Regions from separate parts of the Streptomyces sp. NPDC000345 genome, predicted to be linked through region 3. Evidence: riboswitches for the same ligand, from Rfam matches in the RefSeq annotation. Region 3 holds a riboswitch; each other region holds the start of a gene.
The links. Region 3 has a riboswitch for cyclic di-AMP ahead of ACFY30_RS29510 (M23 family metallopeptidase). Riboswitches for the same ligand answer to the same signal wherever they lie in the genome.
Positions count from the first base shown of each region.

Region 1: another riboswitch for cyclic di-AMP. It lies ahead of ACFY30_RS03955 (transglycosylase SLT domain-containing protein); the one in region 3 lies ahead of ACFY30_RS29510 (M23 family metallopeptidase).
Region 2: another riboswitch for cyclic di-AMP. It lies ahead of ACFY30_RS09935 (transglycosylase family protein); the one in region 3 lies ahead of ACFY30_RS29510 (M23 family metallopeptidase).
Region 4: another riboswitch for cyclic di-AMP. It lies ahead of ACFY30_RS02955 (NlpC/P60 family protein); the one in region 3 lies ahead of ACFY30_RS29510 (M23 family metallopeptidase).

Region 1 covers NZ_JBIAZE010000001.1:852,448-854,639, forward strand. Annotated here, with positions in the region: gene ACFY30_RS03950 (polyprenyl synthetase family protein) at 1-671, opposite strand, end outside; cyclic di-AMP (ydaO/yuaA leader) riboswitch at 1,072-1,297, shown strand; gene ACFY30_RS03955 (transglycosylase SLT domain-containing protein) at 1,301-1,762, shown strand; gene ACFY30_RS03960 (HAD family hydrolase) at 1,772-2,192, opposite strand, start outside.
Region 2 covers NZ_JBIAZE010000003.1:535,696-537,887, reverse strand. Annotated here, with positions in the region: gene ACFY30_RS09935 (transglycosylase family protein) at 289-990, opposite strand; cyclic di-AMP (ydaO/yuaA leader) riboswitch at 995-1,164, opposite strand; gene ACFY30_RS09930 (transglycosylase family protein) at 1,370-2,192, opposite strand, start outside.
Region 3 covers NZ_JBIAZE010000014.1:122,457-124,648, reverse strand. Annotated here, with positions in the region: gene ACFY30_RS29515 (GntR family transcriptional regulator) at 1-291, opposite strand, end outside; gene ACFY30_RS29510 (M23 family metallopeptidase) at 480-1,223, opposite strand; cyclic di-AMP (ydaO/yuaA leader) riboswitch at 1,238-1,399, opposite strand; gene ACFY30_RS29505 (M16 family metallopeptidase) at 1,624-2,192, opposite strand, start outside.
Region 4 covers NZ_JBIAZE010000001.1:631,546-633,737, forward strand. Annotated here, with positions in the region: gene pcrA (DNA helicase PcrA) at 1-941, opposite strand, end outside; cyclic di-AMP (ydaO/yuaA leader) riboswitch at 1,219-1,379, shown strand; gene ACFY30_RS02955 (NlpC/P60 family protein) at 1,387-2,192, shown strand, end outside.

The DNA of each region.
Region 1 (2,192 bases), on a different contig from region 3:
TCGAGGACGTCGTCGGCGAGCTGGAAGGCGACGCCGAGCCGCTCCCCGTACTGGGTCAGCACGTCCACGACGGTCTCGTCGGCGCCCGACATCATCGCGCCGAACCGGCAGGAGACCGCCACCAGGGAGCCGGTCTTGCCGCCGAGGACGTCGAGGTAGTGCTCGACCGGGTCACGGCCGTCGACCGGGCCGGCCGTCTCCAGGATCTGGCCGGTGACCAGCCGCTCGAACGCCTCCGCCTGCACCCGCACCGCCTCCGGGCCGAGGTCGGCCAGGATGTGCGAGGCGCGCGCGAAGAGGAAGTCGCCGGTGAGGACGGCGAGCGAGTTGCCCCAGCGGGCGTTCGCGCTGGGCACCCCGCGCCGCACCGCGGCCTCGTCCATGACGTCGTCGTGGTAGAGGGTGGCCAGATGGGTGAGCTCCACCACGACGGCCGAGGGGACGATTCCCGGCGCGTAGGGGTCGCCGAAGCGTGCCGCGAGCATCACGAGCAGCGGGCGGAACCGCTTCCCGCCGGCCCGCAGCAGGTGCTGGGCCGCCTCGGTGATGAACGGCACCTCACTCTTGGTGGCCTCGAGCAAGCCTTCCTCGACAGCCGCCAGTCCGGCCTGGACATCGGCTTCCAGAGCCTGGTCCCGCACGCTCAGCCCAAACGGCTCGACGACGGTCACGAGGGGTCTCCTGTCTGCTGGTGTCTACTGGCGACTACGCGGTTTGTCGATAGGTCTCTGCGCTCACTCAAGTCAGCGTATCCGGTCATGTTTCGATCACCGCGAGCCCCCACGGTTACAGCCCGGCCGTATAAGGGTCCCCCCTCGGCATCGGCCCCTTAATAACCCGTTGAGGCTATTGCCCGATTAGCCCCTCTTGTGGATGCCGGTGAGTTGGCTCACTCCCCCGGGAAACAGGTTCCCCTCCGCCCCATTCCGATTCCTCTTCCCGCTCAAGCGAGTTGACGTTTGCAGCCACAAAGGATCAAGCACCCCATAGAGCGCAGACCAAGGTCAATAGGGCCGAACTGTGAATCCGCCACTTGTTCCGGACATGTGCTCTCGCATACGTTCCCGGCCTGTCGGGCGGACGCCGAATCCTGCCACCGCCCCGGCACCCACCGAGAACACCAGGGCAGGAGCGGGGGAACCAGGTAAGTCGCCGCACCGGGCGGACCCGGACATGTCTGTGGGCATGTTCAGGACATACCGGGACGGCTTGGGGTGAAGTCGTGTCCGCGAGGACCGGCCGGGCAGCTCCCGCCCGAACCCGACAGCTCACCTCGCAGGCGACGGAGAGGAACTTCGCCATGCCCGCTCAGCCCCGCCGCCTCGCCCGCGCGCTCGCCGTCGCCGCCACCGGCGTCACCGTGCTCGCCCTCCCGCTCTTCGGCGCGACCACCGCCTCCGCGGCGACCCCGACCGTGGCCACCGCCACCAGCCTCGGCTACGCCAACAACCTCGACGGCTGGATCCGCGCGTCGCTCCAGGTCATGGCGCAGCACGGGATCCCGGGCACCTACAACGGCATCTACCGCAACGTGCTGCGCGAGTCCTCGGGCAACCCGTCCGCCATCAACCTCTGGGACTCCAACGCTGCCGCCGGCACCCCGTCCAAGGGCCTGCTGCAGATCATCGACCCGACCTTCAACGCGTACCACGTGTCCGGCACCTCCTGGGACCCGTACGACCCGGTCGCGAACATCACCGCCTCCTGCAACTACGCGGCTGCGCGGTACGGCTCGATCGACAACGTGTTCGGCGCGTACTGAGCCGAGCCGCTAGGGACAGAGACGTTCGAGGACGACGGCGACGCCGTCGTCCTCGTTCGACGTCGTCACCTCGTCGGCGACCGCCTTGAGCTCCGGGTGGGCGTTGGCCATCGCGACACCGCGGGCGGCCCAGTCGAACATCGGGATGTCGTTGGGCATGTCCCCGAAGGCCAGGGTGTCCTCGGGCCGCAGGCCCAGGTGGTCCGCGGCCAGGGCCAGTCCGGTCGCCTTGGTGACCCCGCACGGCTGCAGCTCCACCGTGCCGGGCCCCGACATGGTGACGGTGGCGAGCGAGCCGGCCACCGCCCGGGCCGTCGCCGCCAACTCGTCGTCGGACAGGGTGGGGTGGCGCAGCAGCACCTTGCTGATCGGCTCGCACCACAGGTCGCGGCGCCGCTCGACACGCAGGGCGGGCAGGGTCGGGTGCGGC
Region 2 (2,192 bases), on a different contig from region 3:
GCCTTGCGACTAGAGCCTAACCGCCCCGGGGCCGTCGGCAGCCGACCGACCGTCCCGTGGACAGACTGACCGTACACATTGTTCCTGGCCGGAACAAAGACCGGGGACGGAACTCGGGCGAACAGATGGCGAAGAACGGCCGGAGGGCAGAAAAAAACCCCGCCCCGGTGCGTACGGGGGAACACGCACCGGAGCGGGGAGCCCGTGGGGACGGGGGTGACCCTCACGAGGCCTTCAGTGTGCGGGCCTCGGTTGTGAGGATGCTGTGGGCCGGCCAGGAGCCAGGTGTCACTTCAGGTGCAGCTGCTGGCCCGGGTAGATGAGGTCGGCGTCCTCGACGATGTCCTTGTTCAGCTGGAACAGCTTCTGCCAGCCGCCCTTGACCTTGTGCTTCTCGGCGATGGTGCTGAGGGTGTCGCCCTTGACGACCTTGTACTCGCCGTCACCCTTCTTGACCTTCTTGCCGGTCGGGGTGGTGACCGTCTTGGAGGCGGCGGGGCGCTCGGCGGAGCGGGAGGCGCTCTGCTGCTCGGTCGAGCGCGTGGTGGTGCCGCTGCCGGAGGAGGAGCCGGTGGAGCCGCTCGAGGAGGAGCCCGTGGAGCCGCCACCCGAGTACGGAGTGTTGGACAGACCGGTGCCGCAGACCGGCCAGGCACCCTTGCCCTGGCCCGCGAGGACCTTCTCGGCGATGGTGATCTGCTGTTCCTTGCTGGCGAGGTCGGCGCGCGCGGCGTAGGCGGTGCCGCCGTACGCGGCCCAGGTGGAGGCCGAGAACTGCAGGCCGCCGTAGTAGCCGTTGCCGGTGTTGATGGACCAGTTGCCGCCGGACTCGCACTGAGCGACCGCGTCCCATTCGGAAGCGGTGGCGGCGGAGGCGTTGCCGGCCGCCATCAGCGGGGCGGCGATGGCGACACCGGTGACGCCGGCGAGTGCGGCGGCGCGGGTGGCCTTGTTCGGACGACGGTGCTTGCCCTTGCCGGAAAACAGCATGGATCGATCCCCTCACCGACGCCTGCGAGGTGAGCTGTCGGGTTCGGGCCGGTTGAGTTGCCCGGCCACGCACCTCACGGTGCGCGGCTTCACCCCGAGCCGGTTCCGGCGGTCATCCGCCGGGTCCGGCACTTACCTTGGGTCCCCCGCTCCTGCCTACGGCGCTTGACGCGACGACTGTTCCCGGGGTGCCGCTGGCAGGATTCGGCGTTGCGGCGGCCGGGGCTCGGGTTGCCGAGCGGTCATGACCGTAGACACGGGATCCGGGGAATTTCAAAGACGATCACGACTTCTGAGACTCATCCCACACTTTCACCAAAGCGGACATTAGCCACGAAGTGGGACGTGAACTCCCGGTGTTTTTCTGGGTGTTCCAGCCCTATTCGACCCCGGTGTCCAGGGTCTGACCGGGGGTGATGTCGCTCGGGTCGGGACCGATGACGTCCTTGTTCTCGGCGTAGAGCGCACGCCATCCCCCGTCGACACCAAGGGAGTCGGCGATGGTGATGAGCGAGTCACCCTCCTGGACGACGTAGGTGGACGCGGCGTGCCGGCCGGAGGAGGCGGTCCTCGTGCCGCCCGCGGCACTCTCGTCGGCGGTGGTGCCGCGATGGCGGCCGGAGCCGAGCGAGCCGGTGTCGACGAGGCTCCAAGAACCCTCCGCCTGCACCGTATTGTCCGAGTCGTCCCCTTCCGGGGTCGCTGTGGGCGAGCTGTCGGCGCCCTGTGAGCCCTCCGAGCCGCCGCCCGAAGTGTCGGACTTGCCGGAGTCGTTCGCCGCGGAGGACGAAGAGGACGAAGGGGACTCCGAGGCCGAACCAGCCCCATCACCGGAGGAGTCGGACGGACTCTCGCCGGAGTCGCCGGAACCGGCCGAGCCGTTGGAGTCGCCGGACTTCCCGGAATCGGACGATCCCTTGGACAGGTCGGACAATCCGGAGGACACGGACGAGTCGGACTCGCCGCCGGCGACTCCGGTGTCCACTCCGACCGCGCCGCTCTCCTTGGTGAGCCCGGACGTCAGGGCACAGGTGCCCCAGGCGCCGACACCCTCCTCCGCGAGGAGCTGCTGGGCCACGGCTATCTGCTGGTTGCGGCTGGCCAGGTCCGGGCTGGCGGCGTAGTCGAGTCCGCCGTACGCCTCCCAGTCCTCCTGACTGAGGCCCAGACCGCCGTACTCGCCGTCACCCCGGTCGGCGCTC
Region 3 (2,192 bases):
GGTGCGGCGCTGGGCGGCCCGCGCGGCGCCGAGCGGCTCCAGGAGCATGCGCATCTCCAGCAGGTCGGCCGCCTCCTGCTCGGTCGGCTCCGCGACGCACGCGCCCGCGTGGCGCCGGGTGACGACGAAACCCTCGGCCTCCAGGGTGCGCAGTGCCTCCCGGACGGGGACGCGGGAAACTCCGTAGCGGCGGGCGAGGAGTTCCTCGGTGAGGCGGCTGCCGCGCTCGTAGACACCCGCGACGATGTCGTCCCGGATGGCCGTGCACACCGAGTGCGCCGGAATACGCATGACCGACCTCCGCCTTAATCCCCGTGAAACGTCGACGATTGACGTGTGTTCCGTGACTCTATTGCAATGAGCCGGAATTTCCGATGGCGGACCGGAATCCAGGGATATTTTTTGGACAGCGGGGGGTCGTAAACGGCGAAAGCCCCGGCCACGCGGGCCGGGGCTGGACGATCTGTCGCCGTGTGTCGTCAGACGTTCACACCGTGCTGGCGGAGGTAGGCGACCGGGTCGATGTCCGAGCCGTACTCCGCCGTGGTGCGGGCCTCGAAGTGCAGATGCGGGCCGGTGACGTTGCCGGTCGCGCCGGACAGGCCGATCTGCTGCCCCGGGGTGACCTGCTGCCCCACGGAGACCCCGATGGAGGACAGGTGACCGTACTGGGTGTAGGTGCCGTCGTTCATCTTGATGACGACCTGGTTGCCGTACGCCCCGCCCCAGCCCGCCTCGACGACCGTGCCCAGGCCGACCGCGTGCACGGGCGTGCCGCTGGCGGCGTGGAAGTCGATGCCGGTGTGGCTGCCGGAGGACCACAGCGAGCTGCTGGCCTGGTAGCCGGTGGAGACGTAGGAACCGGTGATCGGCAGCACGAAGGCGTTCAGGCGCTTGCGCTCGGCCTCGCGGGCGGCACGCACGCGTGCCTCGCGCTCCTCCGCGGCCTTCTTGGCGGCGGCCACGCGCGCGGCCTCCTCGAAGGCGGCCTTCTTCTGCACGGCGACCTGGTCGTCGATCTGCTCGGCGACGGACTCGCCGGCGGTGACGACGGGGATCAGCCCCGTCTCCTCGGGCGTGGGCTCGGCGGCGAAGGCCGGGGCGGAGGCGACGGTGGCCATGACACCGGTGGTGGTGAGCGCCGCGACGCTCGCCGCGCGCGCGGTGGTGCGCTGCATCCGGCTGGGGCGACGGTGCTTGCCGGTGGCGCAGGTGAACGCCATGAAGTTGAGCGGTCCTTTCCTTCCTTCTCGCCTACCGGGTTAGCTGACGGGTTCGGAGCAGGAAGGTCTCCTACGGGCCCCCTCGCGTTCGCGCGGGCGTCCGATTCACCCCAGGGACTTCATGGGTCCCCGGCTCCCCTGGCTCGCGCCGTACGGGGACTCGGCGATGACTGTTCGGTGCCGCGGATGCGGCGCACTGCCTGACGAACAGCCCGCATGAAGCTATGCGGCGCCGCTTTCAATCCTCAAACGGATCAGGGTTTTTGTAGCGCATCCCACAGCACAGACAGGCAACCTCTGCCTCAATCCGGACATCTTGCGGCCCTGGTGGCCGTCGCCGTCCACCAGGGCCCGTACGCGCGTGTGCCGTTGGCCTCGGCGGCCGCGGGTCCGGTCGCCGCTACTCCGCCGGCACGACCTTCACCTCGCCGATGCCGAGCGCCTCGACGGCCTCCTCGATCCGGGCGGCGTCACCGACGAGGACGGTCACCAGACGGTCCACCGGGAAGGCGCTCACGGCCGCTGCGGTGGCCTCCACCGTGCCGGTCGCGGCGAGCTGCTGGTACAGCGTGGCCTGGTAGTCGTCCGGCAGATGCTGCTCGACCTGGTCGGCCAGGGTGCTCGCGACGGCCGCGGCGGTCTCGTACTTCAGCGGCGCCACGCCCACCAGGTTCTGCACGGCGACGTCGCGCTCGGCGTCCGTCAGACCCTCGGCGGCGAGGGTGCGCAGCACCTTCCACAGGTCGTCCAGGGCGGGACCGGTGTTCGGCGTGTCGACGGAGCCGCTGATGGCCAGCATCGCGGCGCCCGAGCCGTCCGGCGCGGACCGGAGCACCTGCCCGAAGGCGCGCACCCCGTAGGTGTAGCCCTTCTCCTCGCGCAGGACGCGGTCCAGGCGGGAGGTGAGGGTGCCGCCGAGGCAGTACGTGCCGAGCACCTGCGCGGGCCACACGCGCGCGTGCCGGTCGG
Region 4 (2,192 bases), on a different contig from region 3:
GCGCCGGGCGGTACGTCGACCGGGTGCTCAAAGGTGCCGACCAGCTCCCTGACCAGCGCGTACTGGGCGTGGTTGGTGTCCTGGTACTCGTCGACGAGGACATGCCGGAAGCGGCGGCGGTAGTGCTCGGCGACGTCCGGGAAGGCACGCAGCAGATTGACCGTCGTCATGATCAGGTCGTCGAAGTCGAGGGCGTTCGCCTCGCGCAGACGGGACTGGTACATCGCGTAGGCCTGGGCGAGGGTCTTCTCGAAGCCGTCGGCGGCCTGGGCGGCGAAGTCCTCCTCGTCGATCAGCTCGTTCTTCAGGTTGCTGATCTTGGCGCTGAAGGACTTCGGGGGGAAGCGCTTGGGATCGAGGTCCAGGTCGCGGCAGACCAGGGCCATCAGACGCTTGGAGTCGGCGGCATCGTAGATCGAGAACGACGACGTGAAGCCGAGCTTCTTGCTCTCGCGGCGCAGGATGCGCACGCACGCGCTGTGGAAGGTCATCACCCACATCGCGTTCGCGCGCGGGCCGACGAGCTGCTCGACCCGCTCCTTCATCTCGCCCGCGGCCTTGTTGGTGAAGGTGATCGCGAGGATCTGGCCCGGGTGGACGTCCCGCTCGGCGAGGAGGTGGGCGATGCGGTGGGTGAGCACACGGGTCTTGCCGGAGCCGGCGCCGGCGACGATGAGCAGGGGGGTGCCGGCGTGGACGACGGCCGCGCGCTGGTTGTCGTTGAGCCCCTCCAGGAGCGCCGCCGCGTCGAGCGCCGGGCGCGGGGCGCCGTCACGGTAGTAGGCGTCGCGGTCCGGGGGCACGTCGAACTTCCCGCCGAACAGATCGTCCGGAACCGGTTCCGGAGTGTGATCGTCCTCGGGCGGCGGCGGGGGTTCCTCCTCGGGGCCGCGTGGGCCCTGGAGGTCCGCCAGGAAGCTGTCGTCAAAGAGGCTGCTCATCGCTCTCCGAGTCTAGGGTGCCCCACCGACAACGCGGACCCGTCCCGGGAACATGCCCGGCGGCCCGCCCCCGGGGAACCGGAACGCGGCCTTCACTCACTCCCCGGAGCGGGGGGTGCACGGTCCGCGACCCTCGCCCGGACTTTGCCCGATGTCACGAAAATGTATCGGGCATATCACCCATCAACCTTCACAGGGACCACACGAGTTGGCTACCGTGCCGGGCAGGCCGCACGACCCCCACCGGCGAACCCCGCCGGGCCGCGCGGCCTCCGCCGAGTCCGGCGCGCCCCCTCGCGGCAGCCGGAGCCGGGGACCCACCGAGACCTTGGGGTGAATCGGCCCGACTCCCCTTCGGAGCAGGCCGTAGGGCAACCCTTCCGAACCACCCGCCCGAACCCGACAGCTAACCCGGTAGGCGGACCGTTGGAAGGAGTCGCCTCCCTTGGCGTCGCAGCACCGCAAGCCGCGTTCCGCGGGTTCGCGCGTGGCGGGCATCCGCACGCCCGCCCTCGCCACAGCCGCCCTCACCTCCGTGGCCCTGCTCTCCCAGACGGCGAACGCCGCGCCGTCCGACGACGGCAAGCCGAGCCTGGAGGAGGTCGAGAAGAAGGTCGACGACCTCTACCGCCAGGCGGAGTCGGCGACCGAGAAGTACAACGCCGCCAAGGAGAAGACGACCAAGCAGCGCAAAAGGGTCGACACCCTCCTCGACGACGTCGCCCAGCGCACCCAGAAGCTCAACGAGGCGCGGGAGGAGCTGGGCTCCTTCGCCGCGGCCCAGTACCGCACCGGCGCCTCCGCGCCCGACACGGCGACCTTCCTGCTCGCGGACTCGCCGCAGGACTACTTCGACCAGACGCAGCTGATGAGCCGGCTGACCGACCGCCAGAAGGGCGCGGTCGACGACTACTTCACCGAGCAGTCGGCGACGATGAGGAAGCGCCAGGAGGCCACCGAGAGCCTCGCGACGCTCACCGACACACAGGGCGACCTGAAGACCGCCAAGGCCACGGTCCAGAAGAAGCTCGGCGACGCGCGCGAGCTGCTGTCGCAGCTGACGGCCCAGGAGAAGGCGCGGCTGGCGGCGATCGAGAAGCAGAAGCAGGAGGAGGCCGCGCGCAAGGCGGCGGAGCTCGCCCGGCAGCAGGCCGCCGAACAGGCCGCCCAGCAGCAGAGCGCCGACACCACCGGGACGGCCGGCTCCTCGACGTCCACCACGGACTCGTCGTACGCCACCAAGGCCGAGAA